4 regions of the Streptomyces sp. NC-S4 genome follow, and region 2 is predicted to be linked to each of the others. Evidence: riboswitches for the same ligand, from Rfam matches in the RefSeq annotation. Region 2 holds a riboswitch; each other region holds the start of a gene.

The links. Region 2 has a riboswitch for cobalamin ahead of ACXNSR_RS35720 (prenyltransferase/squalene oxidase repeat-containing protein). Riboswitches for the same ligand answer to the same signal wherever they lie in the genome.
Region 1: linked by a shared signal. The riboswitch ahead of metE (5-methyltetrahydropteroyltriglutamate--homocysteine S-methyltransferase) and the one ahead of ACXNSR_RS35720 (prenyltransferase/squalene oxidase repeat-containing protein) in region 2 are both predicted to bind cobalamin.
Region 3: linked by a shared signal. The riboswitch ahead of ACXNSR_RS25740 (ribonucleoside-diphosphate reductase subunit alpha) and the one ahead of ACXNSR_RS35720 (prenyltransferase/squalene oxidase repeat-containing protein) in region 2 are both predicted to bind cobalamin.
Region 4: linked by a shared signal. The riboswitch ahead of ACXNSR_RS36530 (CoA-acylating methylmalonate-semialdehyde dehydrogenase) and the one ahead of ACXNSR_RS35720 (prenyltransferase/squalene oxidase repeat-containing protein) in region 2 are both predicted to bind cobalamin.

Annotation. Positions count from the first base shown of each region.
Region 1 is NZ_CM135937.1:1,628,317-1,632,914, reverse strand. Features, by position in the region: gene ACXNSR_RS06755 (FAD-dependent oxidoreductase) at 1-84, shown strand, start outside; gene ACXNSR_RS06750 (hypothetical protein) at 185-751, opposite strand; cobalamin riboswitch at 967-1,195, shown strand; gene metE (5-methyltetrahydropteroyltriglutamate--homocysteine S-methyltransferase) at 1,376-3,691, shown strand; gene ACXNSR_RS06740 (TetR/AcrR family transcriptional regulator) at 3,688-4,320, opposite strand; gene ACXNSR_RS06735 (galactose-binding domain-containing protein) at 4,442-4,598, opposite strand, start outside.
Region 2 is NZ_CM135937.1:7,984,562-7,989,159, reverse strand. Features, by position in the region: gene ACXNSR_RS35725 (protealysin inhibitor emfourin) at 11-277, shown strand; gene ACXNSR_RS35720 (prenyltransferase/squalene oxidase repeat-containing protein) at 537-1,949, opposite strand; cobalamin riboswitch at 2,066-2,193, opposite strand; gene ACXNSR_RS35715 (prenyltransferase/squalene oxidase repeat-containing protein) at 2,565-4,598, shown strand, end outside.
Region 3 is NZ_CM135937.1:5,678,153-5,682,750, reverse strand. Features, by position in the region: gene ACXNSR_RS25760 (carbon starvation CstA family protein) at 1-714, shown strand, start outside; gene ACXNSR_RS25755 (YbdD/YjiX family protein) at 711-908, shown strand; gene ACXNSR_RS25750 (Uma2 family endonuclease) at 960-1,544, opposite strand; gene ACXNSR_RS25745 (GNAT family N-acetyltransferase) at 1,622-2,119, shown strand; cobalamin riboswitch at 2,171-2,292, shown strand; gene ACXNSR_RS25740 (ribonucleoside-diphosphate reductase subunit alpha) at 2,436-4,598, shown strand, end outside.
Region 4 is NZ_CM135937.1:8,167,013-8,171,610, reverse strand. Features, by position in the region: gene ACXNSR_RS36535 (short-chain fatty acyl-CoA regulator family protein) at 1-1,029, shown strand, start outside; cobalamin riboswitch at 1,131-1,301, shown strand; gene ACXNSR_RS36530 (CoA-acylating methylmalonate-semialdehyde dehydrogenase) at 1,507-3,006, shown strand; gene ACXNSR_RS36525 (acyl-CoA dehydrogenase family protein) at 3,003-4,157, shown strand; gene ACXNSR_RS36520 (enoyl-CoA hydratase/isomerase family protein) at 4,154-4,598, shown strand, end outside.

The sequences.
Region 1 (4,598 bases), 6.4 Mb from region 2:
GTGGCCTGGCGCTCGGCGCAGGCGGTGGCGGACCCGGCGGCGGTCCTCCACGAGGTCCTGACCACGCTGCTGGACCGGTCCTGATCCGACCGTTCCCGTTCCCGTTCCCGCGCCACCGAGGGCGCCGTCCGGCGGAGTGATCCGCGGGGCGGCGCCCGTCAGTTCGTGGCGACGGCGGACCGGGTCATCGCGGAGTCTTCGAGCCGAGGCCCCCGGGGGTCCTCGGAACCCAGTCGGGGGTCGCCGAGGCCTCCTTCGGGTCCGGCTCGCGCATGGCCACGCGCCAGCCTTCCTCTCCGGCCCTTCCGGTGAGCTGGACCGTGAACGACTTGGTCTGGCCCGTGTCGTGGAAGTACACGACGACGAGCTGCCGTACGGACCCCTCGTCGTAGAACTCCGCGGTCACCTTCCCCTTGGCGCCTTCGTGGAAGGCCCGGATCCAGTTCCGCGCGGTCCGCTCGACGTCCCCCTTCGCGTCATCGGGGTTGGCGGCGAGCGACTGCACCTCCTCGGCCTTGCCGTCGGCGAGCCGCCAGACCAGACTCTGGGTGATCTTGAGGGACTCGGAGGTGGGGTACCCGACCACGCCCAGCGGTTCGTGGTTCGCGTAGTCGGTCGCGTACCGCAGTGCCTCCTCGTCGGAGCCGCACGCGGTGAGGGCGCCGCATGCCAGCACTGACACCAGTGCGGCGCGCAGGACGCCGGGTGCCAGGGTGCGGACGCGGGCGGGGCGCGGGACCGGTCCAGCCATACTTCCTCGGTCTTCCGGTGGTCATCGAGCGATCTCGATGGAGTGAGCTGCAAGGTACTGCGCTGACCGGGGAGTTCGATCCGGTAAACGGACAAGAGGGACACAACTCGCTCCGCAGTGACGCAATTCACTTCATGGCCGGATTTCGACCCCGGTACGTCTCACTCCGCCATCCGGATGCCGGACAACTCCGCGCGCCGACGGGGAACGGCGTCTACTCTGGCCGGGCAGCTGGTTCGCCCCGTCCGCCAGGCGGGATGCGTCGTAAGAGGGAACCCGGTGGGAATCCGGGACTGCCCCGCAGCGGTGAGCGGGAACGACCGCCGTCATACGCACTGGGCCCGGACGGGTCTGGGAAGCGACGGCCAGTAGGAGTCTCGTACGGCATCCGTACGACGGGACGCGCCCGCGAGTCCGAAGACCTGCCCGTTGCCCGTGCGCGACCGATCGCGCACGGAAATCCCGGTGACCTCGTGGGCGGGTCGGCGACACATCAGGCGGACGACCGCGGGCACGTGCATCCGCACGCACCCGTACCCGGTCGTGATCCGCCCGGTCCGTCATCCCTTCGCGCCCTCGGTCCCTCACCGGGTCCACAGGAGAACGCTCGCGAAGGAGAGTTCCGTGACCGGCACGACCCCCGCCACCGGACGGCCCACCGAGGCCACCGTGTACGGCTACCCCCGCCAGGGCCAGAACCGCGAACTGAAGAAGTCCGTCGAGGGCTACTGGAAGGGCCGCACCACCGCCGACGCCCTCCGGGCGACCGCCCGCGACCTGCGCCGCACCAACTGGCGGCAGCAGGCCGACGCCGGCATCACCGAGGTGCCGACCGGCGACTTCTCGTACTACGACCACGTACTGGACACCAGCGTGATGGTCGGCGCCGTCCCCGAGCGGCACCGGGCCGCCGTCGCGGCCGACCCGCTCGACGGGTACTTCGCGATGGCGCGCGGCACCCAGGACGTCGCGCCGCTGGAGATGACCAAGTGGTTCGACACCAACTACCACTACCTCGTGCCGGAACTCGGCCCCGACACGGTCTTCACCGCCGACTCCACCCAGCAGGTCGCCCAGCTGACGGAGGCACTCGGGCTGGGGCACACCGCCCGCCCCGTCCTGGTCGGCCCCGTCACCTACCTGCTGCTGGCCAAGCCCGCCCCCGGCGTCGCCGCCGGCTTCGAACCGCTGGCCCTGCTCGACCGGCTGCTGCCCGTCTACGCGCAGGTCCTGGCCGACCTGCGCGCCGCCGGAGCCGAGTGGGTGCAACTGGACGAGCCCGCCCTGGTGCAGGACCGTACCCCGGCCGAGCTGGCCGCCACCGCCCGCGCCTACCGGGAGCTCGGCGGCCGGAGCGACCGGCCCAAGCTCCTCGTCGCCTCCTACTTCGACCGGCTCGGCGAGGCCCTGCCGGTGCTGGCCAAGGCCCCCGTCGAAGGGCTCGCCCTGGACTTCACCGAGGCCGCCGCCGCGAACCTCGACGACCTCGCCGCCGTCGGGGGCCTGCCCGGCAAGCGCCTCGTCGCCGGTGTCGTGGGCGGCCGCAACATCTGGATCAACGACTACGAGAAGTCCCTCGGCACCCTCGCCACCCTCCTGGGGCTCGCCGACCGGGTGGACGTCGCCGCCTCCTGCTCGCTGCTCCACGTGCCGCTGGACGCCACCGCCGAACGGGACATCGACCCGCAGGTGAGGCGCTGGCTCGCCTTCGCCCGCCAGAAGACCGTGGAGGTCGCCACGCTCGCCCGGGGCCTGGCCCGCGGCACGGACGCCATCGCCGCCGAACTCGCCGCCAACCGGGCCGACCTGGCCTCCCGCGCCGGCTCCGCCCTCACCCACGATCCGGCGGTCCGGGCCCGCACCGCCGCCGTCACCGACGCGGACGGGCGGCGCGACCGGCCGTACGCGGAGCGGGCCGCCGCCCAGCGGGCGCACCTGGGGCTCCCGCTGCTTCCGACGACCACGATCGGATCCTTCCCGCAGACCACCGAACTGCGCACGGCCCGCGCCGACCTGCGGGCCGGGCGCATCGACACCGCCGGCTACGAGGACCGCATCCGGGCCGAGATCCGGGAGGTCCTGGCCTTCCAGGAGAAGGCCGGCATCGACGTCCTCGTACACGGCGAGCCCGAACGCAACGACATGGTGCAGTACTTCGCCGAGCAGCTCACCGGCTACCTGGCCACCCGGCACGGCTGGGTCCAGTCCTACGGCACCCGCTACGTCCGCCCGCCCGTCCTGGCCGGCGACATCTCCCGCCCGGACCCGATGACCGTGCGCTGGACCACGTACGCGCAGTCGCAGACGGCCAAGCCGGTCAAGGGCATGCTGACCGGCCCCGTCACCATGCTCGCCTGGTCCTTCGTCCGCGACGACCAGCCCCTCGGCGACACCGCCCGCCAGGTGGCGCTCGCCCTGCGCGACGAGGTGGGCGACCTGGAGGCGGCCGGTACCGCGGTCATCCAGGTCGACGAGCCCGCCCTGCGCGAGACCCTCCCGCTGCGGGCCGCCGACCACGCCGGCTACCTCGCCTGGGCCACCGAGTCCTTCCGGCTCACCACCGCCGGAGTCCGCGCGGACACCCAGATCCACACGCACATGTGCTATGCCGAGTTCGGCGACATCGTGGAAGCCATCGAGGACCTCGACGCCGACGTGATCAGCCTGGAGGCCGCCCGTTCCCACATGCAGGTCGCCGGTGAGCTCGCGGGCGCCGGCTACCCGCGCGAGGTCGGCCCCGGTGTCTGGGACATCCACTCGCCGCGGATCCCCTCCGTGGCCGAGGCGGCGGCCCTGCTGCGGAAGGGACTGGGGGCCATCCCGGCGGAGCGGCTGTGGGTCAATCCCGACTGCGGCCTGAAGACCCGGGGCTGGCCCGAGACCAGGGCCTCCCTGGAGAACCTGGTCGAGGCGGCCCGGCAGGTGCGCGCCGAGAACTAGGCCGAGGACCGGGGCGCGTCCGCGGACGCGCCCCGGTCCTCGCCGACGAGGCCCGCCACGTGGTCGGTGATCACATCGAGGATGTCCGACGAGATCCTGGCGTCGCCGAGGACGAGGTGGTTCAGCGTCAGCCCGTCGGTCATGGCGGCCAGGTAGCGGGCCAGCACGTTGACGGGCACGCGGAGTTCGAAGGCCATGTGGTGCCGCAGCTGCTCGATCAGTTCGGTGTAGGTGTCGCAGTACCGCTCGTACTGCCGCCGCGCCAGGTGCTCGAAGTCCGGCCGGCGCAGGGCGTACTGGGTGAGTTCGTAGGTGAGCATGTGTTCGCCCGGGTGGGCGGACACATGGTCCCAGTACGCCTGGAACCCCGCCCGGACGGTCTCCCGAAGGGTCGCCTTCGGCTGGATCGCCTCCCTCACCAGGGTGACGCTGTGGTCGGTGATCGCGGCGATGACGGATTCGAGCAGGGCCTGCTTGGAGTCGAAGCAGTAGTGGAAGACGCTCAGGGACACGCCCGCCTCGGCGGCGATCGACCGGGTCGTCGTCGCGGCGACGCCGTCGCGGGTCATCGCGCGGATGGCCGCCTCGGTCAGCTGCCGGCGCCGCTCGGCCGAGGGCATCCGTGCCATGGGCGTTCCTTTCGGTTCGTGCTGCGGTGCGTGGTGCGCGGTGCGTGGTGCCACGGCGGCCGGGGCCGGCCGGATCAGCAGATCCGGCCGGCCCCGGCCCCTTGGCTTGCGTTCGTCGGGATCAGCTGCTGAAGACGCCGACCTCGTGGAGCGAGTACCCCCACTTGGTGCCGCGCTGGAGGCCCTGGATGCGGACGTAGCGGGCCGGCACACCGGAGAAGCGCGCCGTGTCCAGGCCGCCGTCACTCGCGGTCGTGGACCAGACGGTCTGCCAGTTC
Region 2 (4,598 bases):
AGGTCTCATCATGCTGATCACCGTCACACGCACGGGCGGGTTCGCGGGCAGGGAGCGGACCGCGTCCGTCGAAACGGAGTGCCGCGCGGACGGGCCCGAGCTGGAGCGGCTGGCAGAGCTCGCGCTCAGCGGTGAGGGCCCGGCAGGGCAGCACCCCGTTCCCGACGGCTTCAGCTACTCCGTCAGCGTCGACGGCAAGCTGATGGAACTGCAGGATCCGTACCTCACCGAGGACCAGCGGCAGCTGATCGACGCCGTTCTGGGCGCTGCCGCCTGAGCAGCCCGCCCACCCGGCCCCGGTCGGGCGTTGCCGTACCTGCCCGACCGCGGCCGGTACGGCAACGGCGGACCGTCCCGCCGTACCGCTCAGGGTCCGACCACCGCGCGCCGCCCCCGCGCCACGGCCAGCGCGCGCTCCACAGCCCGGTGAGCGAAGCGGCGCTGCGGCTCAGGCACCGATCCCGGCCCGGGACAGGCCCACATCAGCGGGCGCGGCCACGGGCTCGAAGGTCCGCAGCCCCACCGGTGTTCGGTGGTCAGGCGCCCCAGCGCAGGGCGATGGTGTCGCCCACGTTGATGACCTTGTTGCGGACCGCGCCGGCGAACGCGGAGCCGTCGACGCTGACCTTCCAGGTGTTGGAGCCACTGTTGGCCTTGCCGCCCACGGCGGTGACGGTGCCCGTGCCCGACGAGGGGGTCACGCTCGTGACGCAGCCGGCCGGGGTCGCCCCGGTGGTGGCCGCGTTCAGGACGTCGCCGAGGGTGGTGGTCGTACCGGTCGGGGTGAAGGCCACCGAGCAGACCTTGAGGTTCCCGGCCCCGTCGTCGACGGTCAGCGCCAGCTTGGTGGCCGTACCCGCGGTGAAGGTCGGCTGGGCGACCCACTGCGGGGCGCCGGGGGTGACCGGGACGGGCGGGGCCGTGGTGAAGCCGCCGCCCGCGACGGCGCGCAGGGCGTCGATGGAGGAGTAGGCGGAGGGGACGGTGTCGGAGGGCTTGTACTTGAAGCCGCCCGCCGGGTTGTACTGGTTGGCTATCAGGAAGTCGACCGGGGTCTTCCCGGTGGCCGTGAGGAAGTCGCCGGTCTGCGGGTTGAAGCCGCAGGCGTTCAGGCCCGCGACACCCCAGCCGTTGGAGCTGGTGTTGACCCCGTAGAGGGAGTTGAAGGCACCGGTGGAGGGGGCCAGCGTGCTCTTGAGGAAGTTCTTCGCCCGGACGACGTCCGTGTCGGTGTTGGGGACGCCGGAGACGCACAGGGCCGCCATGGCCGCCCCGGTCATGTCGACGTCGCTCGCGGAGTTGAGGACGGTCGGGTTGCCCTCGGCCTTCTGGAAGGTCCAGCCGCCGTCCACGTGCTGGTTGGCGCGGATCCGGGTGACGATCGAGTCGGTGAGCGCCTGCGGGATGCGGGCGCCGCCGGCCTGCGTCCTGGCGCCGCCGAGCGAAAGGGCCGCGAAGACCGTGCCGTTGAAGTTGCCGGAGGTGCCGAAGTAGCCCGCCTCCGCCGTCTGCCAGTAGGAGTAGACGTTCGCCACGAGGTTGCGGGAGGCGGAGACGCGGGCCGGGTCGATGCCGGCGGCGTACGCGTTCAGGACGCCGCGCTCGTAGTCGGTGACCACCGGGGAGGCGGACGGCCAGCCCGCCGCCTGGATCAGGTTGCGGTAGACGGTGCGGGCGTTCTTCGTCGTGTCGCCACCGGGGTAGACGTCCACGACGGCCGTACCGGTCGCGGCGAAGGCGCTGAACGCCCACTCGTTGGAAAGGCCCGCACCGGCGTACGAACCGTCCGCCGCCTGAAGGGACTTGAGGTAGGCGACGCCGTTGGTCTTCGAGGTGGCGAGCTGCGCGGGCGACGAGGTCGCGGACGCGGGCAGCGCGGTGAGGGCGAACGCGCCGAGCGCGGCGGGCACCGCGAGCGCGAGCCGGCGGGAGGTACGGGGACGGGACATGGCCTGCTCCTGGAATCGGCGGACGCCGACCGCTGCCGACGCCCCGATCACCGTGCGGAGGCACGGCCGGGCATGCCGGAGGGCCGCCGTCCGGAACGCGTGGTACGGCTTCCTGTGCTGCATCGCCGTATGGGCATTCGGGCTCGGGGACGGCCCCGCCGTCCCACACCGCTGCGCGTCAGCTCCGGCTTCCCACCGGATTCCCCCATCTGGCAGCCCTGGACGCTACCCGAGTGATCAAGGGTCCGCCAGCCGGGCGGGAGCGGTCCGGCGGGACCCGTCCGGAGCGTGTCCCCTGAGACGCAGGCCACCTTGACGCTGTCTTTATCGGCGTGTTCCACTCCGACTGATAAGCACTCAACTCCAGGGGAAGCCGGTCTGATTCCGGCGCTGACCCGCAACCGTAGGCCCGGTCCCACCGGGCGAGCCGGAATGCCTGGAGCCAGGTTTTTGCAGCGAGAAACGCCGTCGCGGACTACGGCGTGGTTCGAAGGCTTCCTCCGCGCTCAGCGTTCTGCGCCGCGCCCGGCGCTCCGTGCCCGGCGGCCCGCGCCCTGCGCGTACGGGGAGCCCTTTGCCACGCACTGGTCCGCCCGGCCGACACGAGGGGCCGTGGTGGGGACCGCAGAGCGAGCAGAGCGACGCACGAGGCGGAAGAGGCGGGTGTCGCTGCTGTCGGCGGCGCTGCTGACCTTCGGCACCGGCGTGGCCTTCGGCACCGGTACGACGTCCGCGGCGGCCGACCCGATCGAGGGGTGCACGGCCACCACCGGCGCCATCGTCGCCGTCGACTTCGGCCCGTTCGGCGGGAAGGTCGAGCGGGGCTGCGACACCAGCCCCACCACGGGCTACGAGTTGCTCAGCGCCGGCGGTTTCACCACGGAGGGCACCCAGCACGACGGCCCCGGCTTCATATGCCGCATCGGCAGCGGATCCTTCAACTCCGGTACCCAGTACCCCACGGCGGACAAGGAGAAGTGCGTCCTGACCCCGCAGGCGACCGCGTACTGGTCGTACTGGACCGCGTCCCCCGGCCAGAAGAGCTGGACCTACAGCTCGCTGGGCGCGATGGCCCGGATCCCGAGGGCCGGTGACGTGGACGCCTGGGTGTTCGGCAGCACGGACATCGGCGGCACCTCGGGCAAGCCCGCCTTCTCCCCCGACGACGTGCGCGCCGCGGGCGGCAAGCCCGACCCGGACCCGACGGGTCCGCCCCCCGTGCCGCCGGGCACCGTCGACGTGGCCGCCGCCACCCGCTGGATCACCGGGAGGCTGACCGACGGCGAGCGGGTCGTGGACGAGGGCGCCACCACCCCGAACTACCTGCTCACCACGGAGGCCGTGTACGCCCTGGCCGGCGCCGACCCCAAGAGCCCGGCGGCCCGCAAGGCCGCCGACTTCCTGGCCACGCCCGCGCACACGGACGCGTACGCCTATCCGGCCGGCAAGGCCGGGATCCCCGACGCGACCGCCGCCGCGCGACTCGCGCTGGTCGCCGAGGCCACGGGCAGGGATCCCCGTGCCTTCGGCGGGCACGACCTGCTCGGCGACCTGCTCAAGTACGTCTGCCCGAGGGACATCGGCGACGGCGAGACGATCGAAGGCTGCCTCACCAAGGGCGACTTCCGCACCACCGGCCAGTCCGATGCCCAGGCCATGGCCGTCATCGCCCTGCTGAACGGCGGCGTGACGCCTCCCGCCGACGCCGTGAAGCGGCTGACCGCCCTCCAGTGCGAGGACGGCGGGTTCACCAGCATCCTCATCCGCGCCGGCGGATGGTGCGACAGCGACGCGAACGCCACCGCGCTGATCACCCTGGCCCTCAAGCGGGCCGGAGGCCACGACGCCGTCGTCGAAAAGGCCCGCGCCCACCTGCGGAAGTCCCAGCTGCCCACCGGTGCCTGGCCCGCCGCCGCCTACATGACCACCGGCAACGCGGCGTCCACCGGCTGGGCGGCCCAGGCCATGCGCGCCCTCGGCGACACCCCGTACGCGGACGCGGGCCTGTTCTGGCTTTCCAAGCAGCAGCTCCCGGGCGGGGCCTTCGGCTTCGAAGAGGGCCTGACCGAGCCGCAGTTGTACCCGACCGCCCCCGCCGTCGTCGCGGCCGCGAAGAGCGACCTGGTGAAGCTGACCACCAAGAAGGCGGACCCGCCCACGCCGCCGACCACTCCTTCGCCCCCGACCACGCCTTCGCCTCCCACCACTCCCCCGGGCGACGGACCGGACCTGAAGAAGGGCATCGCGTACCTCACCGACACCACCCGTCTGATCCAGGGCCGCTACTACGAGAACGCCCCCGGCAGCGGCTTCGCCGACTACGGCATGACCATCGACGGGGCCTACGCCCTGGCCGCCACCGGCGAGAACAACGCCGCGCTGCGCAACATCGTCGACTTCCTCGACAAGGGCGGCAAGGACGGCAAGGGCCGCGGCGTCCACGACTGGACCCTGATCGGCACCAAGTACGCCGGCGGCGGGTACATCGGCAAGACCGCCCTGCTCGCCGAGGCGGTGGGCCGCGATCCGCGCGCCTTCGGCGGCCAGGACCTGATCGCCGCCCTCGCCAAGGCCGTCTGCCCGGCCCCGAGCACCGCGCCCGACCGGAGCTGCGCCGCCAAGGGCGCCTACACCAACGCCCCGTCCGTC
Region 3 (4,598 bases), 2.3 Mb from region 2:
GACGCGGGCACCCGCGTGGGCCGGTTCATGCTGCAGGACACCCTCGGCAACGTGCACAAGTCCTTCAAGGACGTCAGCTGGAAGCCCGGCGTGTGGTTCGCGAGCGCGATCGTCGTCGGCGGCTGGGGCTACTTCCTGTGGGTCGGCATCAAGGACCCGCTGGGCGGCATCAACCAGCTCTTCCCGCTCTTCGGCATCGCGAACCAGCTGCTCGCCGCGGTCGCGCTGGCCGTCTGCACCACGCTGCTGGTCAAGTCCGGCCGGCTCAAGTGGGCCTGGGTGACGGGCGTTCCGCTCGTCTGGGACGCCACGGTGACCCTCACCGCGAGCTACCAGAAGATCTTCTCCGAGGACGTGAAGGTCGGCTTCTTCGCCCAGCGCGACAAGTACCAGGCCGGGATCGACGCCGACAAGGTGCTGCCGCCCGCCAAGAACATGGACGACATGCACACCGTGGTCACCAATGCCACGGTCGACGGCGTGCTGTGCGCCTTCTTCGCCCTGCTGATCATCGTGGTCCTCGCGGACGCGGCCCGGACCTGCCTCAAGGCCGTCCGCGACCCCGGGTCGGCGACCCTCTCCGAGACCCCGTGGACCAAGTCGGAGATCGTCGCCCCGGCCGGGCTGATCGCGACCGCCGAGGAGCGGGCGGAACTCGCCGCGGCGGGCCCGGAGGCGGGCGGCGGCGAGCACGTCAAGGAGCCGGTGGCGTGAGCACCGTACGGAGCGTGCTGGCCAGGGCCCGGTTCTACGTACGGGAGTTCTCCGGGGAGGCCGCGTACGACCGCTACGTGGCCCACACCCGCTCCCACGACCCGGACGCGGAGGTCCTCACCCGCCGCGCCTTCGAACGCGCCCGTACGGACGCCCGCGAGGCGGACCCCCGCGAGGGCTTCCGCTGCTGCTGACAGGGACACAGGGCCCCGCCGTGCAAAAACGGCGGGGCTCTTCGGCGCTCCTCAGCGCACCCAGTCCTTGAGGGGCTCGGTCGGGAAGGAGAAGGCGACGGGGTCGGGCAACTCGACGTCCTTTCCGAAGGGGATGGTGCGCACCGTCTCGTACAGCTTCCCGTTGGGATCGCTGTGGACATGCACCAGGCAGTTGTCCCGGTCGATGAGGAGGTAGACGGGGATGCCGGTCGCCGCGTACGCGCGGGGCTTTGCCTTACGGTCGCGTTCATCGGTGTCGGAGTCGTACGACGTGACCTCGACGACCATCAGGACAGGAGCCGGGTCAGCCCACTCCCCTTGCCCTTCGAATGCGCCATCCGGGGCGAGGGACGCATCCGGGCGTGCCCGACCCGAACGGTACTGCTCGACCTTCAAGCCACGTTCCACGTGGAGCCAGACCTCGGGCCGGTGCTGCATGCAGATGCGGGACAGCCACACAACGATTCGGTCGTGATCTCCATCAGGCACCGCCTTGACCCCCAGCTTCCCGTCGATGAATTCCAACCGCAGCCCCTCCACCTCTCTGGCGCCTATACGCGCGAGGGTCTCGAACTCCTCGGTCAGCATGTGGGGGCGGTCGGCCATCACGGTCATGCCTCGCTCACCTTCCTCGACGGTGCTGTCTCCGACGATAGCGCCGCCCGCCGACACCGTCCCGCACACTCGACCGCATGGACATGGTGATCAGAACGGCGCTGCCCGCCGACTACGCGGAGCTGGGCGAGATCACGGCGCGGGCCTACCTCGCCGACGGGCATCTGGACTTCAACGAGGACGACGCCTACCTGAACGTGCTGCGCGACGTGGCCGGCCGGGCGGCCCTGGCCGAGGTGCTCGTCGCCGAGCGGGGCGGGCGGCTGCTCGGCGGTGTGACCTTCGCCGCTCCGGGCAGTCCGCTCGCCGACGTCGCGGGCCCCGACGAGGCGGAGTTCCGGATGCTCGCGGTGGCCCACGAGGCGCGCGGCCAGGGCGCCGGCGAGGCTCTGGTGCGGGCCTGCGTCGAGCGGGCGCGGGCCCGGGAGGGCGTGACCGGCCTGGTCCTCTCCACCCAGCGCAGCATGGCCGGAGCCCACCGGATCTACGCGCGGCTGGGCTTCGTACGCACTCCGGAGCGGGACTGGGCGCCGATCGAGGGCCTGACACTCCTCACTTACCGGCTCAAGCTGTAGCCACGCCGACACTACATGTGGGGGTTACCGCACAGGGCCGCCCCCACATGTATGCTCATGCCTGCTGTCGCCGCAGGGGAATCCGGTGCGAATCCGGAACTGTCCCGCAACGGTATGAAGTGTCCGGCTACCGGACGCCAAGTCCGATGACCTGCCGACAGCGCGCCCGGCTCGACCGAACCGGGTGCCGATTCGTCCGGGCCTCGCGGTTGGGCCGGTGGACGCCATGCGGGGTACGCGTTCTCGTCGCGCCCGCGTGCGCCCGCCCGCGCCCCGCTCCGCCGATGACCGGGCCGAGCGAGGGAGAGCTCCCGCCGTGACCATCGCGCCTTCCGCACCGCGCGCCGAGTCCACTTCTGGCGACAACACCGAGGGCCCGGGGGCCACGCTGCTGCGTACCCTCACCGAACTTACGGCGGACCTCCCCGACACCGACCCCGGCCGGGTCGCGGCCTCCGCCCTGCGCGGCCGCAGCTCCGCCGCCGACGACGCCGAACTGCGCGGGCTGGCCACGGAGGCCGCCGCCGGTCTGATCTCCGAGGACCCGGCCTACTCCCGGCTCGCCGCCCGCCTGCTGACGCTGGCCGTGCGCGACGAGGCCGCGAGCCAGGGCTCCACCTCCTTCTCGGCCTCCGTCGAGGTCGGTCACCGCGAGGGCCTCATCGCCGACCGCACGGCCGAGTTCGTCGCCGCCCACGCGGCCCGGCTCGACTCGCTCGTCGAGCTGACCCTCGCCGAGGGCGCCGACGACCGCTTCGGTTTCTTCGGCCTGCGCACCCTGCACAGCCGCTACCTGCTGCGCCACCCGATCACCCGTCAGGTCATCGAGACCCCGCAGTACTTCATGCTGCGCGTGGCCTGCGGTCTGGCCGCCGACGAGAGCGTCCAGGCCGTGGAGGAAGTGGCCTCGCTGTACCGGCTGATGAGCCGCCTGGACTACCTGCCGTCCTCCCCCACGCTCTTCAACTCCGGCACCCGGCACCCGCAGATGTCCTCCTGCTACCTGCTGGACTCCCCGCTGGACGAGCTCGACTCGATCTACGACCGCTACCACCAGGTCGCGCGCCTGTCCAAGCACGCCGGCGGCATCGGCCTGTCGTACTCCCGCATCCGCGCCCGCGGTTCGCTGATCCGCGGCACCAACGGCCACTCCAACGGCATCGTGCCGTTCCTGAAGACCCTCGACGCCTCCGTCGCCGCCGTGAACCAGGGTGGCCGCCGCAAGGGCGCCGCCGCCGTCTACCTGGAGACCTGGCACGCGGACATCGAGGAGTTCCTGGAGCTCCGCGACAACACCGGTGAGGACCAGCGCCGCACCCACAACCTGAACCTCGCCCACTGGGTGCCGGACGAGTTCATGCGCCGCGTGAACGCCGACGGCGACTGGTCGCTGTTCTCCCCGGCCGACGTGCCCGAGCTGGTCGACCTGTGGGGCGACGAGTTCGACGCCGCCTACCGCAAGGCCGAGGCGGACGGCCTGGCCCGCAAGACCATGCCGGCCCGTGACCTGTACGGCCGGATGATGCGCACCCTCGCGCAGACCGGCCAGGGCTGGATGACCTTCAAGGACGCCTCCAACCGCACGGCGAACCAGACCGCCGAGCCGGGCACCGTCGTCCACTCCTCGAACCTGTGCACCGAGATCATCGAGGTCACCAACGACGGCGAGACGGCCGTCTGCAACCTCGGCTCGGTCAACCTGGGCGCCTTCGTGCTCACGGAGACGGGCGAGATCGACTGGGAGCGCCTCGACGAGACCGTCCGCACGGCCGTCACCTTCCTCGACCGCGTGGTGGACATCAACTTCTACCCGACCGAGCAGGCCGGCCGCTCCAACGCCCGCTGGCGCCCGGTGGGCCTGGGCGCGATGGGCCTCCAGGACGTCTTCTTCAAGCTGAAGCTGCCCTTCGACTCCCCCGAGGCGAAGGCGCTGTCCACCAAGCTCTCCGAGCGCATCATGCTGGCCGCGTACGAGGCCTCCTGCGACCTCGCCGAGCGCAGCGGCCCGCTGCCGGCCTGGGAGCAGACCCGTACCGCCCGCGGTGTCCTGCACCCGGACCACTACGACGTCGAGCTGAACTGGCCGGAGCGCTGGGAGGCGCTGCGCGCCCGCGTCGCCGAGACCGGCATGCGCAACTCCCTGCTCCTCGCCATCGCCCCGACCGCGACGATCGCCTCGATCGCCGGCGTGTACGAGTGCATCGAGCCGCAGGTCTCCAACCTGTTCAAGCGCGAGACCCTGTCGGGCGAGTTCCTCCAGGTGAACGGCTACCTGGTCGAGGAGCTCAAGCAGCTCGGCGTGTGGGACGCCCAGACCCGCGAGGCGCTGCGCGACTCCTCCGGCTCGGTCCAGGGCTTCGGCTGGATCCCGGCCGAGGTCCGTGAGCTGTACCGCACGGCGTGGGAGATCCCGCAGCGCGGTCTGATCGACATGGCGGCGGCCCGTACGCCGTTCCTGGACCAGTCGCAGTCGCTGAAC
Region 4 (4,598 bases), 180 kb from region 2:
GACCTGGCCGCCGACAGCCCGCGCTCGCCCCACGAGGAGATCCGCGAGTTCTTCTACCGGCGGCAGAACTACCTGCACGACACCGACGTCGCCGCCGAGGACCTCGCCGCCGCGATCGGCATCCGTCCGGGGGACGTCATCGGCGCGCTGGCCCGTCGGCTCTCCGACCGGCACGGGATCCGGACGGCCACGGACTCCGACCGGCTGCACCACTACGACCCCGCCGCCCGGGTACTGCACCTGTCGAACCGGCTCCGGCCGGGGCAGCAGGCGTTCCGGATGGCCACCCAGCTGGCGCTGATCGAGTACGGGGACGAACTGGACCGGCTGGCCGCCGAGGACTTCCCGCCCGGCACCCCCGTCCACGCCCTCGCGCGGATCGGCATCGCCAACCACTTCGCGGGCGCGCTGATCCTCCCGTACCGCGCCTTCCACGCGGCCGCCGAGGAGTTCCGCTACGACATCGAGCGGCTCACCGACCATTTCGGCATCGGCTACGAGACGGTTTGCCACCGGCTGAGCACCCTGCAACGGCCCAGGCTGCGCGGGGTGCCCTTCTCCTTCGTCCGGGTGGACCGGGCCGGGAACATGTCCAAGCGGCAGTCGGCGACCGGATTCCACTTCTCCCGCGCGGGCGGTACCTGCCCGCTGTGGAACGTGTACGAGGCGTTCGCCGCGCCCGGCCGCATCCACGTCCAGGTGGCCGCCATGCCCGACGGGCAGCGGTACCTGTGGACCGCCCGGGCCGTCACCCGCCACCGCGGCGGCTGGGGCGAGCCCGGCAAGACCTTCGCGATCGGGCTCGGCTGCGAGATCCGGCACGCCTCGCGGCTCGTGTACGCCGACGGGCTGGACCTCGACAACGCGGCGGCCGCCACCCCCATCGGCATGGGCTGCCGCCTGTGCGAACGGCTCGACTGTCCGCAGCGGGCCGTGCCGCCGCTCGGGCGGGCGCTGGCCGTCGACGAGAACAGCAGCACCTTCGTCCCGTACCCGGTGACCAGGAACGACGTCCCGGCCCGGGGCTGAGCGGGCGTCAGCCCACGGACGGCACGACCGGACGGGCGGCGCGGCCGGACGGAAGGCGCGCGGCGGCGGCCCTGGACTTACTAGGACGTCCAACTATATGTTCGTGCCACAAGGTCCGCGGTGCAGGGAAGCCGGTGAGAAACCGGCACGGTCCCGCCACTGTGACCGGGGAGTGTGCTGCCGTCCACACGCCACTGACGAGGTCTGTCGGGAAGGCGGGCAGCACGCGGGGATCCGGGAGTCAGGATACCGGCCGCGGATGTTCCGTGTTGTCCACGAGGATGGAGCAGACACGCATGGCACCGGTTTGTACCCACGACCCTGGTGATCCGGCGGAGCGCGCGCACACGTTCGCACGCTCGTAGGTCGTCCCTTTCGACCCAGTCCCACGGCCTTCCCCTGCGGCGCACCCGATCGGGTGCCGCCCGCCGGTCGGCCGTGCCATCCCCGGATCCAACCTGACGAGAGCAGGCACCCATGGTCCGTGAACTCACCCATTTCATCGGCGGCAAGCACACCACCGGATCCTCCGGCCTCTTCACCGACGTGTACGACCCCAACACCGGCTCCGTCCAGGCCCGCGTCCCGCTCGCGGGGCGGGCCGACACCGAGGCCGCCATCGCGAACGCCGAGGAGGCGCAGGCCGATTGGGGGCAGTGGAACCCGCAGCGCCGCTCGCGCGTACTGCTGCGTTTCCTCCAGCTGGTCGAGGGCGAACGCGACTCCCTCGCCCGGCTGTTGTCCTCCGAACACGGCAAGACCGTCGCCGACGCCCACGGTGACCTGCAACGCGGGCTGGAGGTGGTCGAGTTCGCCGCCGGTGTCCCGCACCTGCTGAAGGGCGAGTTCACCGACAACGCGGGCGCCGGGATCGACGTGCACTCCCTGCGCTCGCCGCTCGGCGTGGTCGCCGGGATCACCCCCTTCAACTTCCCCGCGATGATCCCCCTGTGGCAGGCCGCGCCCGCCCTGGCCTGCGGCAACTCCTTCGTCCTGAAGCCCTCCGAGCGCGACCCCTCCGTACCGCTGCGGCTCGCCGAACTGTTCCTGGAGGCCGGCCTGCCGCCCGGCGTGCTCAATGTGGTCAACGGCGGCAAGGAGGCCGTCGACACCCTCCTCGAGGACCCGCGCGTGCAGGCCCTCGGCTTCGTCGGCTCCACCCCGATCGCCGCGCACGTCTACGCCACCGCCGCGGCCCACGGCAAGCGCGCCCAGTGCTTCGGCGGAGCCAAGAACCACATGATCGTGATGCCCGACGCCGACCTCGACCAGGCCGTGGAAGCCCTCATCGGCGCCGGCTACGGCTCCGCGGGCGAGCGCTGCATGGCCATCGCCGTCGCCGTCCCCGTCGGCGAGGAGACCGCGAACGCCCTGGTGGCCAAGCTGGCGGAGCGCATCGCCACCCTGCGCGTGGGCCGCTCCGACGATCCCGAGGCCGACTTCGGGCCGCTGGTCGGCCGGGAGGCCCTCGACCGGGTGAACCGCTACGTCGGCATCGGGGCCACGGAGGGCGCCGAACTCGTCGTGGACGGCCGCGGGTTCACCCTGCCCGGACACGAGAACGGCTTCTTCGCCGGTCCCACCCTCTTCGACCGCGTGACCCCGCAGATGCGGATCTACCGCGAAGAGATCTTCGGCCCGGTGCTGTCCGTCGTGCGGGCCGCCGACTACGAGGAGGCCCTGCGCCTGCCCACCGAGCACCCGTACGGCAACGGCGTCGCGATCTTCACGCGCGACGGCGACACGGCGCGCGACTTCACCCGCCGGGTGGGCGCCGGCATGGTCGGCGTCAACGTGCCGATCCCCGTCCCCGTCGCCTACCACACCTTCGGCGGCTGGAAGCGGTCCGGCTTCGGCGACCTGAACCAGCACGGCCCGGACTCGATCCGCTTCTACACCCGTACCAAGACCGTCACCTCGCGCTGGCCCTCCGGAGCCAAGGAGAGCGCGAGCTTCACCATCCCGACGATGGGATGAGCCCGGTGACCCTCACCCTCAGCCCCGATCAGCTCGCCCTCGCCGAGGTCACCCTGGACTTCGCCCAGGAGCAGCTCGGCCCGTACGCCGTCACCTGGGACCAGGACAAGCACTTCCCGCTGGACGTGATCCGCAAGGCGGCGGACCTCGGGCTCGGCGGCGTCTACGTCCGCGAGGAACACGGCGGCAGCGGTCTCGGCCGCGGCGACGGCGTCCTCGTCTTCGAGACCCTCGCCACCGGCTGCCCCTCCATCGCCGGATACCTCTCCATCCACAACATGGTCGCCTGGATGATCGACCGGTACGGGGACGCGGACCAGCGGGCCCGCTGGCTGCCCGATCTGTGCTCCGCACGGTCGCTGGGCAGCTACTGCCTCACCGAACCGGGCGCCGGATCCGACGCGGCCCGGTTGCGCACCCGGGCCGAGCGCACGCACGACGGCTACGTCCTGACCGGGGTCAAGCAGTTCATCTCCGGCGCCGGCGCCGCCGAGGTCTACATCGTCATGGCGCGCACCGGCGAGGAGGGCCCGGGCGGCATCTCCGCGTTCGTCGTCGAACGCGCGGACGCGGGGGTCTCCTTCGGCCCGAACGAGCGGAAGATGGGCTGGAACGCCCAGCCCACCCGCCAGGTGGTCCTCGACGGGGTCTGCGTCCCCGCCGGCCGGCGGCTCGGCGCCGAGGGCGACGGCTTCCGGATCGCCATGAACGGCCTCAACGGCGGCCGCCTCGGCATCGCCGCCTGCTCGCTGGGCGGTGCGCAGAGCGCGCTGGACCGCAGCCTCGCGTACCTGGCCGACCGGGAGGCGTTCGGGGCCCGGCTGCTGGACGCCCAGGCCCTGCAGTTCCGGCTCGCCGACATGGCCACCGAGCTGGCCGCGGCCCGCGCCCTGGTCCGCCAGGCGGCCGACGCGCTGGACCGGGGCGACCCGCTGGCTCCGCAGCTGTGCGCGATGGCCAAGCGGTTCGCCACGGACACCGGCTACGCGGTGGCCGACCGGGCCCTGCAGCTCCACGGGGGCTACGGCTATCTGAGCGAGTACGGCATCGAGAAGATCGTCCGCGACCTTCGGGTCCACCAGATCCTGGAAGGCACCAACGAGGTCATGCGCATCATCGTCGCCCGCGGGCTCACGGAGGCCCTGCGATGAACCACGGATCCACCGGGGACGACGGCCACGACCGGGACCACGTGCTCCTGCGGACCGAGGGCCGCACCGGATACATCACCCTCAACCGCCCCAGGGCCCTGAACGCCCTCACCCACGCCATGGTGCTGCGCATCGACGAGGCGCTCGCCGGCTGGCAGGACGACCCGGACGTCTCGGCCGTCGTCATCGCGGGCGCCGGTGAGCGCGGCCTGTGCGCGGGCGGCGACATCCGCGCGATCCACGAGGACGCCCGCACGGGCGGTACGGCCTCGGCCGGCTTCTGGCGCGACGAGTACCGGCTCAACGCCCGCATCGCCCGCTACCCCAAGCCGTACGTCGCCCTCATGGACGGCATCGTCATGGGCGGCGGCGTCGGAATCTCGGCCCACGGCACCGTACGGATCGTCACGGAACGCTCCCGCGTGGCCATGCCCGAGACCG